Regions from separate parts of the Mesorhizobium sp. DCY119 genome, predicted to be linked through region 1. Evidence: predicted binding sites of a transcription regulator. Region 1 holds the regulator's gene; each other region holds the start of a gene.
What was found. Region 1 encodes LexA, which represses DNA repair genes until DNA is damaged. Its sites were predicted from a motif close to TGTTCNNNNTGTGTTCNG; they were not measured.
Positions count from the first base shown of each region.

Region 2: DZG07_RS18465 (PA0069 family radical SAM protein) is a predicted target of LexA. The motif match lies at 2,094-2,111, and genes of this name have one in related genera.
Region 3: DZG07_RS02515 (YifB family Mg chelatase-like AAA ATPase) is a predicted target of LexA. The motif match lies at 2,006-2,023, and genes of this name have one in related genera.

Region 1 is NZ_CP031834.1:2,962,730-2,966,912, reverse strand. It holds gene gltX (glutamate--tRNA ligase) at 1-291, opposite strand, end outside; gene DZG07_RS14445 (hypothetical protein) at 487-951, shown strand; gene DZG07_RS14440 (hypothetical protein) at 936-1,544, shown strand; gene lexA (transcriptional repressor LexA) at 1,565-2,284, opposite strand; gene glp (gephyrin-like molybdotransferase Glp) at 2,458-3,663, opposite strand; gene moaC (cyclic pyranopterin monophosphate synthase MoaC) at 3,664-4,152, opposite strand; gene trpC (indole-3-glycerol phosphate synthase TrpC) at 4,156-4,183, opposite strand, start outside.
Region 2 is NZ_CP031834.1:3,796,593-3,800,775, forward strand. It holds gene DZG07_RS18455 (glycosyltransferase) at 1-334, opposite strand, end outside; gene DZG07_RS18465 (PA0069 family radical SAM protein) at 2,185-3,339, shown strand; gene DZG07_RS18470 (ribonuclease HII) at 3,596-4,183, shown strand, end outside.
Region 3 is NZ_CP031834.1:528,751-532,933, forward strand. It holds gene DZG07_RS02505 (glycosyltransferase family 2 protein) at 1-776, opposite strand, end outside; gene gshB (glutathione synthase) at 987-1,925, shown strand; gene DZG07_RS02515 (YifB family Mg chelatase-like AAA ATPase) at 2,113-3,648, shown strand; gene DZG07_RS02520 (transglutaminase-like cysteine peptidase) at 3,700-4,183, opposite strand, start outside.

The sequences.
Region 1 (4,183 bases):
GGCTTTGCCGGCGCGCACCAGTTCCTCCGCTACCTCGCGGTGGCGCGGCGCGCGCTCGAACTGCGATACCGGCTCGCCTTCCCAGTGCAGACCGAGCCAGGCAAGGCCGTCCAGGATAGCTGCGGTCGCCGCATCCGTGGAACGCTCGCGGTCGGTATCTTCGATGCGCAGCAGCATCGTGCCGCCGGTGTGGCGCGCATAGAGCCAGTTGAACAGGGCCGTGCGGGCGCCGCCGATATGCAAATAGCCGGTGGGCGAGGGGGCGAAGCGGGTAATGACTGTGTCGGACATAGGATTTCCAGAAGGCAGGGACGGGCCGGCGAGAGCCGAAGATGGCACGCATGGCAATTTGGTAGCGTTCATGTAGCATGGCTGGTCAGGGGTGCAAGGGGCAGGGGCAAGCCGAGAACGGCGCGAGGTGCGCGCGCGCCGGCCAGGCCCCGAATTGGGGAAACCTGGATGGCGCGCGAGACATCCACAGGCGAGGTGAGCGAGCGGGCGCAATTTGCCTATCCGCTCGACGCGCCGCTTGTTTCGCCTCCCTCGCGATTACCATCAGCCGAACCGGCTCCGACACCGCTGGCACCTTGGAAATCTCGACCGCCGCTTCTGCCGGCAGCCTGGCGCAAGAAGCTTCAGGTTGTCCCGTCGCGCGCACGCGCCACGCGCTCCTTCGCGTCGGCAATCGTCCTGGAACTTGAGCGCGGCACGCCGTTTCTTCTCGTTCCGGTGTTTCTGGCGCTCGGTGCCATCATCTATTACGGGCTCGAGGCTGAGCCGGATTTCCTGCCGATGTTTGGTGGCAGCGCCGTCCTGTCAGCTTTGCTTTTGCTGCTGCCTTCGCATCAACAGTTGTTCCGTTTTGCGGCGGTGGGGGTGTTGATCTGCGTCGTCGGCCGAACGAATTCACCATCGAAAACTGGAAGCGGGCGCTGTTGTCGGAATATCTGATCAAGCCGGTCGATACGATCAATGATGCCGGCAAGAAAAGGTCGAGCCGGGCTGGGCGCCGTAATTCACCAACCGACGCGTCCTTCGATGATTCCGCGGAAATTGAAGCGGCCGACCTTGCATCAAGCGATACGGCCGTTTCGTCGGGACAATCTCGCGAAAAGCCGGTGAACTCGCTCGCTGCTGGTTTCGATTGCCATAACGGTCTGTGTCTGGCGACGCACAGATCGGGCGCAATCATCGCTCACGCTGCCGATTGGCGTTCCGCGCGACGCGCGTGCGACTATGCCAGCCTCATCGTGATCGACGACGCGACTGCCGAGGATGTCTGCGAAGACGCCGTCCCGCTGGTTGTCACCAAGCGCGAACTGGCCAAGTTCGGCAGCGCCGCCGTCTATCTCTATGGCGACATTTCGGATCGTCGTGCCGAAATTCGTTTCGCGCTGACACAACCATACCGCCCCTGGCATACACAACGAGCATTTTCTCGAGAGGCGAGAGGACTGCCGCCTTATCAGCGGAGAGAAAGTAAGCCGGCGAACAATCAGTTAAAAAAGTCGAGATACTCAAATTCGCGAAGCGCCAAACCATAGTCAGGCGCTGCCGCGTGTCGTCAATAACGCCGGATCAATCCCACCAGCTTGCCCTGGACCTTCACACGGTCAGGTCCGAAAATCCGCGTTTCATAGGCTGGATTGGCGGCTTCCAGCGCAATGGAAGCGCCCTTGCGGCGGAAGCGCTTGAGCGTGGCTTCCTCTTCATCTACCAGCGCAACGACGATTTCGCCGGGGTTTGCCGTATTGGCATTGCGGATGATCACCGTGTCGCCGTCAAAAATACCGGCCTCGATCATCGAATCGCCTTTGACTTCAAGCGCATAGTGCTCGCCGCCCATGATCATCTCCGGCGGCACGGAGATTGAATGCGTCTTGTGCTGGATGGCTTCGATCGGCACACCGGCAGCGATCCGGCCCATTACGGGGATCGAAACGGCGGAGCCGACATCATCATTCCCGGCTACAGGGCCGCGCGCAGGTTCCGGGGGGCGTCGACCTAGGCTGCCCTCGATGACGCTCGGCGAGAATTTCGCGCGCTGCGGTGCCAGCCCGGGGGCCATGGAGTCGGGCAGGCGGAGAACTTCGAGTGCGCGAGCGCGATTCGGTAGCCGGCGAATGAACCCGCGCTCTTCAAGAGCAGTGATCAACCTGTGGATGCCGGATTTCGATGCCAGATCGAGCGCTTCCTTCATTTCATCGAAGGAAGGCGGGATTCCCGCTTCTTTCATCCTCTCGTGGATGAACATTAGAAGCTCGTGTTGCTTGCGCGTCAGCATGGCCACCCCCGAAGAATCAAACCAAAAACAAAACCAGAACAAACACTATCTGTTCCATTTGTGTTCTGCAACCGTTTAAATTTTAATGAATATCTTAAGGTACTGGAAACAATACGCGAACGCGCCGATATTGGAACCAGTCGATCGGATATGTGCCGATCGATAGGCCTGACCTAGCGAATCCTCAGGACGGTGCATGGCGCACCAGCCTCGGCCGCCGGCGCAAAAGGTTCGCGGATGATCAACGCATTGGCCTCGGTGAATGTCCTCAGCATTGAGGAATCCTGGATCTCGAACGGCGTCGCTACGAGCCCGGCATCGTCGTCTCGAAGAACGGCGCGCACATAATCCTGGCGCAGATCGTTGGCCTGCATTGCTGCGCCGAGGAAAGCCTCATGGATATCAGACACATGGTGCCGCCCGCCAAGTCGCGACAGCAGCGGCTTCAGGAACAGATGCGAGCAGACAAGACTCGCCACCGGATTTCCGGGCAAGCCGATGCAGCGGGTGTGCCCGAGTCGGCCGAACATCAGCGGCTTGCCGGGCCGCATAGCGATCTTCCAGAAATCGAGCTTTACGCCTTCGCTGGTCAAAACGTCGTGGATGAAGTCGTGATCGCCGACGGATGCGCCGCCCAGAGTCACGATCACGTCTGCGCCGGCCTCCATGGCTCGCTTGATCAGCGCCGCGATGGCCTCCTTGCGATCGGGCGCGATGCCGAGGTCGAGCACCCTTGCGCCAACCGATTCGGCGATCGCTGCCACGCCGAAGCTGTTCGAGGCGATGATCTGGTCGGGGCCTGGTTCGCTGCCCGGCGGCAAAAGCTCGTCGCCGGTGGCGATGATCGCCAGCAGCGGCTTTTTCACGACGGGAAGGCGAGGGTGGTTGGCCGAGGCTGCAAGCGAAAGCGCACCCGCGTCCAGGACCCTGCCTTTGTCCAGCAGCAGGTCGCCTGTGGAAAAATCGAGGCCCCGGCGCCTTATGTGGCGACCGGCATCCACCGTTTCGGTGACCTCTACGGTTCTGCCATCGAGCTTTCGGGTGTTCTCCTGAATGACGATGGTATCGACACCATCCGGCATCGGCGCTCCCGTGAAGATGCGGACGGCCTGACCCGGCTCTACTTTGCCGGCAAAGCGCCGCCCAGCCGGAGCTTCGCCGATAACGTGCAGCGTTGCCGGGACATTGGCGACGTCAGCACTGCGCACCGCATATCCATCCATGGCCGATGCGTCGAACGGCGGTTGCGTGCGCAGCGCTCGTACAGGTTCGGCCAGCACGCGCTCGGCAGCCTCGGCCAACGCTACGGATTCCGCGTTGCCGGGACCGGCGCCATCTAGCAGTCGCTGTAGGGCCTCGGCGACCGGAAGGAGTGCCATCTATGCGTCCACCCGGTAGTCGCCGGATTTGCCGCCGGTCTTCTGGACCAGCCTGATGCCGGAAATGACCATGCCGCGATCGACGGCCTTGGCCATGTCGTAGATGGTCAGGCAGGCGACGGAAGCCGCCGTCAGCGCTTCCATTTCGACACCGGTCTTGCCGGTGACGCGGGCAAGTGCGGTCACGCGCAGGCCGGGCAGGGAATCGTCAGCTTCGATGTCGACCGAAACCTTGGTTAGGAGCAGCGGGTGGCAGAGCGGGATCAGCTCATGTGCCCGCTTGGCCGCCATGATGCCGGCGATGCGGGCGGTGCCGAGCACATCGCCCTTCTTGGCATTGCCATCCCGGATCAGTTTCAGCGTTTCGGGCAACATGGTGACGAAGCCCTCGGCGATCGCCGTGCGCTCTGTTTCAGCTTTTTCGCCGACATCGACCATATGCGCCTGGCCTTCGACGCCGAGATGGGTGAGGGCGGGTTTGCCGCTCATGGCCTAGCCGTTTACCGCTTGCGCGGCCTTG
Region 2 (4,183 bases), 830 kb from region 1:
GCTGCCTGTCCAGCCGCGAGCGGGAAAAGCGGGCAGGCATGGCCATCATCTCCATGTGGTCCTGCACGGCCTCGGTCCAGCCATCCACCAGCCGCGCGCCAGGTTCCAGCAGCAGCAGCCAGTCGCTCTTGGCCTGCGCCACGCCGGCACCTATGCCGCCGGTGATGTAGTGACAGCCGGCCTGATCGGCGACCTTGTGCGTCTGGTCCGACGAGCCGAGATCGCACACGATAACCTCGCGCACCGTGCCCTCGACAGCAGCACCCACCAGCGACGCCAGCGTGCGAGCCAGCGCTTCCTCGTTGTTCCGGGTTTCGATTACAACCGACAGCATAATATTCGCGTAGCCTAAACTTTTACCGAGCGCCACTTCGTAATTAGCCGGTTAGGCTTCAGCGGGCTGAATCTGCACTGCTGCGCCGGGCGTTGACGTTTAGCGAAGGCGCAACATGCCGTTCGTCATCCCGGAAACCGGAGCGAAGCGCAGGTTATCCGGGACCCATTCCGAGCATCCGCAGGCACGGCCCGGTCCTGACGGTGAGACCTCTGCACCGTTGCGTTCTTCTTTGAGGTTCTGGCATGGATCCCGGGTCTGCGCATTCGCTCCGCTCATGCTGCGCCCGGGATGACGAAGGAGAGGTCCGCGCTTCGAAGTTCAACTTTGGCGATTAGCGGTAACAACCATGAAGTCGTCATCCCGGAAACCGCAGCGAAGCGCAGGTTATCCGGGACCCATTGGTCGCAGCATCGTCAGGCGCGGCCCCGTCCTGATGTTGACGCGCGTTCAGCACCGCCGAAGCTCGTCTCCGTTCCGGCATGGGTCCCGGGTCTCCGCATTCGCTTCGCTCATGCTGCGCCCGGGATGACGAAGAGAGGACAGCACTTCTAACATCAACCTTGGCGATTGGCGGCGCCAACCATGAAGTCGTCATCCCGGAAACCGAAGCGAAGCGGAGGTTATCCGGGACCCATTCCGAGCATCGTCAGGCACGGTCCCGTCCTGATGTTGACGCGCATTCTGTACCGTCGAAACGCTTCTCCGTTCCGGCATGGATTCCCGACACTCTCCGCTCGTTCCTCGCTCACGAGGTCGAGAATGACGAATTGCATTTAGGCTTGCCGCTAATCTTCGGCCTTGGTGAGTTGCCGGCACGGCAGCTAAGAATCGCTGCCGATTTCGGACGATTTGCGGGCGTGGCAACCAACGAGCTCCGCCCATCTCCAACGTCGGCGGCTTGCCGCCGGGCAACCAGCAAGCTCGGCGCATCTCCAACGTTGGCGGCTTGCCGCCCGGGCAAACAACAAGCTCGTCATTCTCGACCTCGTGAGCGAGGAACGAGCGGAGAGTGTCGGGAATCCATGCCGGAACATCGGTGAAGGCCGCAGCGGTGCAGAACTGCCGAAGCTGAAGCTCGCGAATTGGGGGAAAGATTCACCGCAGATTTCCAACCAACCCATTGTTTCCACTCACCCCACACATTTTTTCACGCCCGATTTATCCCCCTCATTTCCACCTCCGGCATAATCCCCTCATCGCTCTTGCGGGACCGGGTTCTGGAACCGGGATCGGGGAGAGCGGCGGTGACCTCCCGCCCTGGTGTGGTAGCCAGGAACCCGAGGGCCCGACACAGGCCGGCGTCCTGCGGCCGCATGCCCTGACTGGAAGCTTCAGGTGAAAACCTGTGGCGGAAGGATCAAGGGCAGATCGCGCAGGATGCGGAGAACCCGCGGCGTCTTGTCCATGGAATGTACATGGAGCGGGCGTTGTGACCGACCGACTTCGGGACAGACACCGAGCGGGGCGCGGAAGTCGCGCCACGTACTAAACATTAGGAAGGCACGGCCATGCGCCCCGCTTCCCACCCTCGTAGAGGGGAGTTCTTTGACAATGGCCAGATGCGAAAGCAGGCGTGGCGATGATGAAGCGCGCCCACGTCTTCTCCCCCCTCGAGGGGGAGATGGCTGCAAAGCAGCCAGAGGGGGTCGTTCATGCCGCACTCGGCACAAAGGGAACGTCGAGCACTTCCGCAAGGACCCCACCCGGCCCTTCGGGCCACCCTCCCCTCAAAGGGGAGGGGAACGCCCGCTTACAAAGTTCTTGCTTTGTTCTCATTTTCAAAATAGGAATAGTTTCATGAACGGCGCGATTCGCGCCCCCGTAAAACCCGGTTGGAGAACGGCGGAATGGAACCGATTGCACGCGCAGATGTTGCGGCTTTCAGGAACGGAGGTTCCGCGATGGCCAATGCGATGATCGAGGAAAGCGGCATCCGAATTCACGACGAGCGCCGTCGTGGCCGGGCTGCCGGCATCAATCCGACCGGCCGGTTCGAGCCGGTGACGCGTCATGTCTTCGACGATGGCTGGAACAGCTTTGAGGAACTGCCTCCGTTCAAGACGGAGGTGCAGACCGAAAAGCCGCGCACCATCATCACCCGCAACACATCGCCGGACATTTCCTTCGACCGTTCGATCAATCCCTATCGCGGCTGCGAACATGGTTGCGTCTATTGCTTCGCCCGGCCGACCCACAGCTATATGGGCATGTCGCCGGGGCTCGATTTCGAATCCAAGCTGTTTGCCAAGCCGGATGCCGCAAAACTGCTGGACAAGGAGCTTTCCAAGGAAGGCTATCAGGCACGCACCATCGCCATCGGCACCAACACCGACCCCTACCAGCCGATCGAAAAGCAGTGGCGCATCATGCGCGAAATCCTGGAAGTTCTGGAGGCGCGCAGCCACCCTGTCGGCATCGTCACCAAGTCGGCGCTGGTCACGCGCGACATCGACATCCTGTCGCGGATGGCCGAGCGTGGGCTCGCCAAGGTGGCATTGTCGGTGACGACGCTGGACCGGATGCTTGCCCGCACCATGGAGCCGCGCGCGTCCACACCGACCAAGCGCCTCGAAGCCATTCGCCAGTTGAGCGATGCCGGCATTCCGGTCGGCGTGATGGCAGCCCCCATCATTCCGGGCCTCAACGACCAGGAGATCGAGCGCATCCTCGACTCGGCCCGCGCCGCCGGCGCGCGCGAGGCGGGCTATGTCATCCTGCGCCTGCCGCTGGAAGTCAGCCCGATCTTCAAGGACTGGCTGCTGCGCCACTATCCCGACCGCTACCGGCACGTCATGTCGCTGATACGCTCGATGCGCGACGGCAAGGATTACGATGCCGAATGGGGCAAGCGCATGAAGGGCACCGGTCCCTATGCCTGGCAGATCGGCCGCCGTTTCGAAATCACCGCGCGCAAGCTCGGTCTGAATGTCGAAAGGAAGCAGCTGCGCACCGACCTGTTCGTCGGCGTCGAGAAGAAGAACGAACAGCTGATGCTGCTTTAGCCTTGGGTTTGTTGAGATTCGGGTCAGGCCGAGTCGAAAGTGATGGTTTTTGAGAACCGGAGCGGAGCGTACATTTGGGTACGTGAGCACCGGAAGCGCAGAAAGCCATCACTTGCAGACCGGCATCACCCGAATATCGATAAACCGAAAATCCCGTCCGGCTTTTCCCCGACTGCCGACGGTGCCTTCCCTGCCCCCGCCCCTCGGCTCGGAAGGACTTGCGGAGAATCGGGGCCGATGCGACCATCGCCGCACCATGGCTCGCGCACGCTCCGATTCTCCGCCCCTCTTCGAAATCCTCGAACGACCCGATTTTTCGGTCGAGACGCGCGCGATCGCGCGCGGCCAGTGGCCGGTCGCCGGAATGGACGAGGCCGGCCGTGGCCCGCTCGCCGGGCCGGTGGTCGCGGCCGCAGTCGTGCTCGATCCGAAGCGCATTCCCGCCGGGCTCGACGATTCCAAGCGGCTCACCGGCATCCAGCGCGAGGAGCTTTTTTCAGAAATCCTTGCCACCGCCCTCGGCGTCTCGATGGCCTCGGTCTGTGCGGAAGGCATCGATCGCAGCGATATCCGCAAGGCCAGCCTGGAAGCCATGCGGCGTTCGCTGTGCGGCCTGCCGCTGGCGCCAAAACTGGCGCTTGCCGATGGCCGCGACGTGCCGCCCGGCCTGCCCTGCGATTGCGAAGCGCTGGTGAAGGGCGATCAGCGCTCGCAGTCGATCGCCGCCGCCTCGATCGTCGCCAAGGTCATGCGCGACCGCATGATGACCGGCTGCGGCCAGACCGACACGCGCTACGGCTTCGAAATCCATATGGGCTATGCGACCGCGCGTCACCGCGCAGCA
Region 3 (4,183 bases), 2.4 Mb from region 1:
GAAAGCAGGAGGCCCAGCGCGCACAGGCTCATGCCCGGAATGAAGAACAGCCAGCGCGGATTGTACATCAGCAGGAATTTGAGATGGCGCCAGCCGTCGCGCCAGGTCTTGAGATGCGGCGGGCGGCTGCGGCCGTCCGGCTTCAGCGTGGTCGGCACTTCCTCGATGCGCAGGCCGGCGAGCGCGCTGCGCACCACCATTTCGCTGGCGAATTCCATGCCCGCCGTCTTGAGGTCCAGATCCCGGATGCGCTCGGCATTGAAGCCGCGCAGGCCGCAGTGAAAGTCTCCCGCCTTGATGCGGAAAAACAGCCGGCCAAGGAAGCTCAGCACGGGATTGCCGAGATAGCGGTGCAGGACCGGCATGGCGCCGGCTTCGATGCCGCCCTGAAAACGGTTGCCCATGACCAGGTCCGCACCCTCACGAAGGCGCGACACGAAGGCATCCAGCGCGCAGAAATCGTAGGAATCGTCGGCGTCGCCCATGATGATGAAGCGTCCGCGCGCCGCCGCTATGCCGCCCTGAAGGGCTGCGCCATAGCCCCGCGCCTGAACGGGCACGACCCGGGCGCCAAGGCTGGTAGCGATGAGCTGCGAACCGTCGGTGCTGCCATTGTCGGCTATGAGAACTTCGCCAGAGACGCCGGCTTGCTGCAAAAAGTGCTGCGCCTTGCCGATGCAGGTCGCAAGCGTTTCAGCCTCGTTGAGGCAGGGCATGAGAATGGTCAGTTCGATCTGATCTTCAGAGACTGCCCGGATTGGCGTGACTGCGTTCATGACCACCCTCGACAAGCGTGCTCTTCGGCACGTCTGCCAGCTTCTTAGCCGAGAATGATTGGCGTCCTGTTAACGCGGTCATGACATTCCGAGACATTTCCGTGAGGTGAAGTCTGGGCACCCGGAGGATGCAAGGTCGCCATTGGCAGATGCCGGGCAAAGCTATACATCCTCTCGACGATAAAAGCCCGCAGCGCCGGAGAAGCCTTCATGCCGCTCAACATCGCCGTCCAGATGGACCACATCTCCACCGTCAACATTGCCGGCGACACCAGTTTCGCGCTCTCGCTCGAGGCGCAGCGGCGCGGGCACAAGCTGTTCCATTATACGCCTGACCGGCTGTCCATGATCGGCGGCAAGGTGTTCGCGCGGCTGGAAACGCTGGAGGTGCGCGACGAGAAGGGCAACCATTTCACGCTCGGCGAGCCCGTGCGCACCGATCTCTCGGAAATGGACGTGGTGCTGCTGCGGCAGGACCCGCCCTTCGACATGAACTACATCACCACCACGCATATCCTAGAGCGCATTCACCCGAAGACGCTGGTGGTCAACGATCCGGCCTGGGTGCGCAATAGCCCGGAAAAGATCTTCGTTACCGAGTTTCCCGACCTGATGCCGGAAACGCTGATCACCAAGGATCCTCTGGAGGTGGCGGCCTTCCGCAAGGAGTTCGGCGACATCATCGTCAAGCCGCTCTACGGCAATGGCGGCGCGGGCATCTTCCATATGCTTGAGGCCGACCGCAACCTCGCCTCACTGCTGGAAATGTTCGGCCAGATGTTCCGCGAACCCTTCATCGTCCAGCGCTATCTCAAGGACGTACGCAAGGGCGACAAGCGCATCATCCTGATCGACGGTGAGCCTGTCGGCGCCATCAACCGCGTGCCTGCCGAGCACGATTCCCGCTCCAACATGCATGTCGGCGGACGCGCCGAAAAGACGGAACTGACCGAACGCGAGCGCGAAATCTGCGCGCGCATCGGCCCCTCGCTCAAGGAACGCGGTTTTATCCTCGTCGGCATCGACGTGATCGGCGATTACATGACCGAGATCAACGTGACCTCGCCGACCGGTGTGCGCGAGGTCAAGAAATTCGGCGGGGCCGACATCGCCGCGCTGTTCTGGGATGCGGTGGAAGCGAAGCGCTGAGGCGCAGCGCCCAACAAACGCCATGGAATGTTCCAGCGTTGCAACCGGCATCAACCCGGTTGCAATCTGGACGGCAATTTTGTTCCCGTCTTGTTCTTGATTTGCTCTACAATCTATGCTTGTCTGGCCTGGGGTTATCACTGGGTTGGACATCTAGCTGATGTCCGGCGGTACGTCGGGGGACGGCATGGTATCGCGCGTACGCACGGTTGCATTTCAGGGCATCGAGGCGGTTCCCGTCGACGTGCAGGTGATGGTCGCGCCCGGTAAAGTCGGCATGCACATCGTCGGCCTGGGCGACAAGGCGGTGGCCGAAAGCCGGGAACGGGTGCAGGCGGCGCTTCACGCATCCGGTCTGTCGATGCCGTCCAAGAAGGTGACCGTTAATCTCGCACCGGCAGACCTGCCGAAGGAAGGCAGCCACTACGACCTGCCGATCGCGCTCGGCCTGATGGCGGCACTTGGCGCCGTCCCGGGCGATGCGCTTTCCGGCTATGTCGTGCTTGGCGAATTGTCGCTCGACGGCACGATCGCCGCAGTGTCCGGTGCGCTGCCGGCGGCAATGGCAGCCAATGCCGAAGGCAAGGGCCTGATCTGTCCGGCGGCGTCCGGACCGGAAGCGGCATGGGCAGGCTCGGAGATCGACATACTGGCGCCGCGAAGCCTGATCGGCATTGCCAACCATTTCCGCGGCACACAGGTTCTGTCGCGGCCGGAGGCAAGCATCCACGCGCCGGCCTCGGACCTGCCGGATCTTGCCGATATCAAGGGGCAGGAGAGCGCCAAGCGCGCGCTGGAGGTGGCCGCTGCCGGCGGTCACAATCTGATGATGGTCGGGCCGCCCGGATCGGGAAAATCCATGCTCGCCCAGCGCCTGCCCTCCATTCTGCCGCCGCTGGCGCCCAAGGAACTGCTCGAAGTCTCGATGATCGCCTCGGTTGCCGGCGAACTCGCCGGTGGCAGGCTGACCGACCGGCGGCCCTTTCGCGCGCCGCATCATTCGGCATCGATGGCGGCGATGGTCGGTGGCGGCCTTCGCGTGCGTCCGGGAGAGGTTTCCCTCGCCCACAATGGCGTCCTGTTCCTCGACGAGTTTCCGGAGTTCTCGCCGCAGACGCTCGACGCGCTGCGCCAGCCGCTCGAAACCGGCGAGTGCATGATCGCGCGCGCCAATCACCGCGTCACCTATCCGGCGCGTATCCAGCTGATCGCGGCGATGAACCCGTGCCGCTGCGGCATGGCCGGCGAGCCCGGTTACCGCTGCGCGCGCGGTCCGCGCTGCCAGTCGGACTATCAGGCGCGGATTTCGGGACCGTTGCTGGACCGCATAGACCTGCGCATCGAGGTGCCGGCGGTCTCGGCGAGCGATCTGATCCGGCCCGGTGCTGCAGAAAAGAGCGCCGTGGTGGCGGCACGCGTGTCGGCCGCCCGCGCCATTCAGCGGGACCGTTTCGAGCGCATCGGCGCCTCGGCGTCGCTCACCAATGCGCATTGCGCAACCGCGCTCATCGAAGAGATCGCCAAGCCTGATGCAGCCGGGCTGTCGCTGTTGCATGATGCGAGCGAAAAGCTCGGCTTTTCGGCGCGCGCCTATCATCGTGTGCTGAAAGTGGCGCGCACTTTGGCCGATCTCGACGGCAGCGAAACCGTCGGCCGCATTCATCTCGCGGAGGCTATTTCCTACAGGATGACTGGTGAGCGGCTCGCACAGGCAGCCGCGTAGAAGGGAAGAGGCGCCGCTGTGTCAAGCATGGCGCGGCGTTATACGGCGTAGCTACTGAACCGCGCCAACGAGCGGTGCCTGGCCTTCGCGGATCGTGACCCAGTGACCGGTGTGATCGCTGGCCTGACGCTTGAGGAAGCGATAGCCGGTTTCGTCCCACTGGCGCACGGCATCCGTCAGATTGTCGAGGATGAAGTCGCCCTTGTCGGTTCGCACGGTCAAAACGGCATGGCCTTCGCCATCCGGCTTGCGCACGACGGTTATCAGCAGGTTGGATACCGACAGGCCCTTGTGGATCAGCTGCCGGCGCTTTTCGAGCACATAGTCTTCGCAATCGCCGACGCCGTTGTCGGGATAGGCCCAGACCTCGTCCTTGCCGTAGATGTCGAAATCGTTCATCGGCGTGACGGCGCGGTTGACCTCGAGGTTGACGGCAACAAGCGTCTTCCAGAGAGATCCGGTGACATGTTCCGGAACTGAGTTGCGCGAGCGTATGGAGCATTCGGAGGGATTGATCTTGCAGAACTCGTAGTGA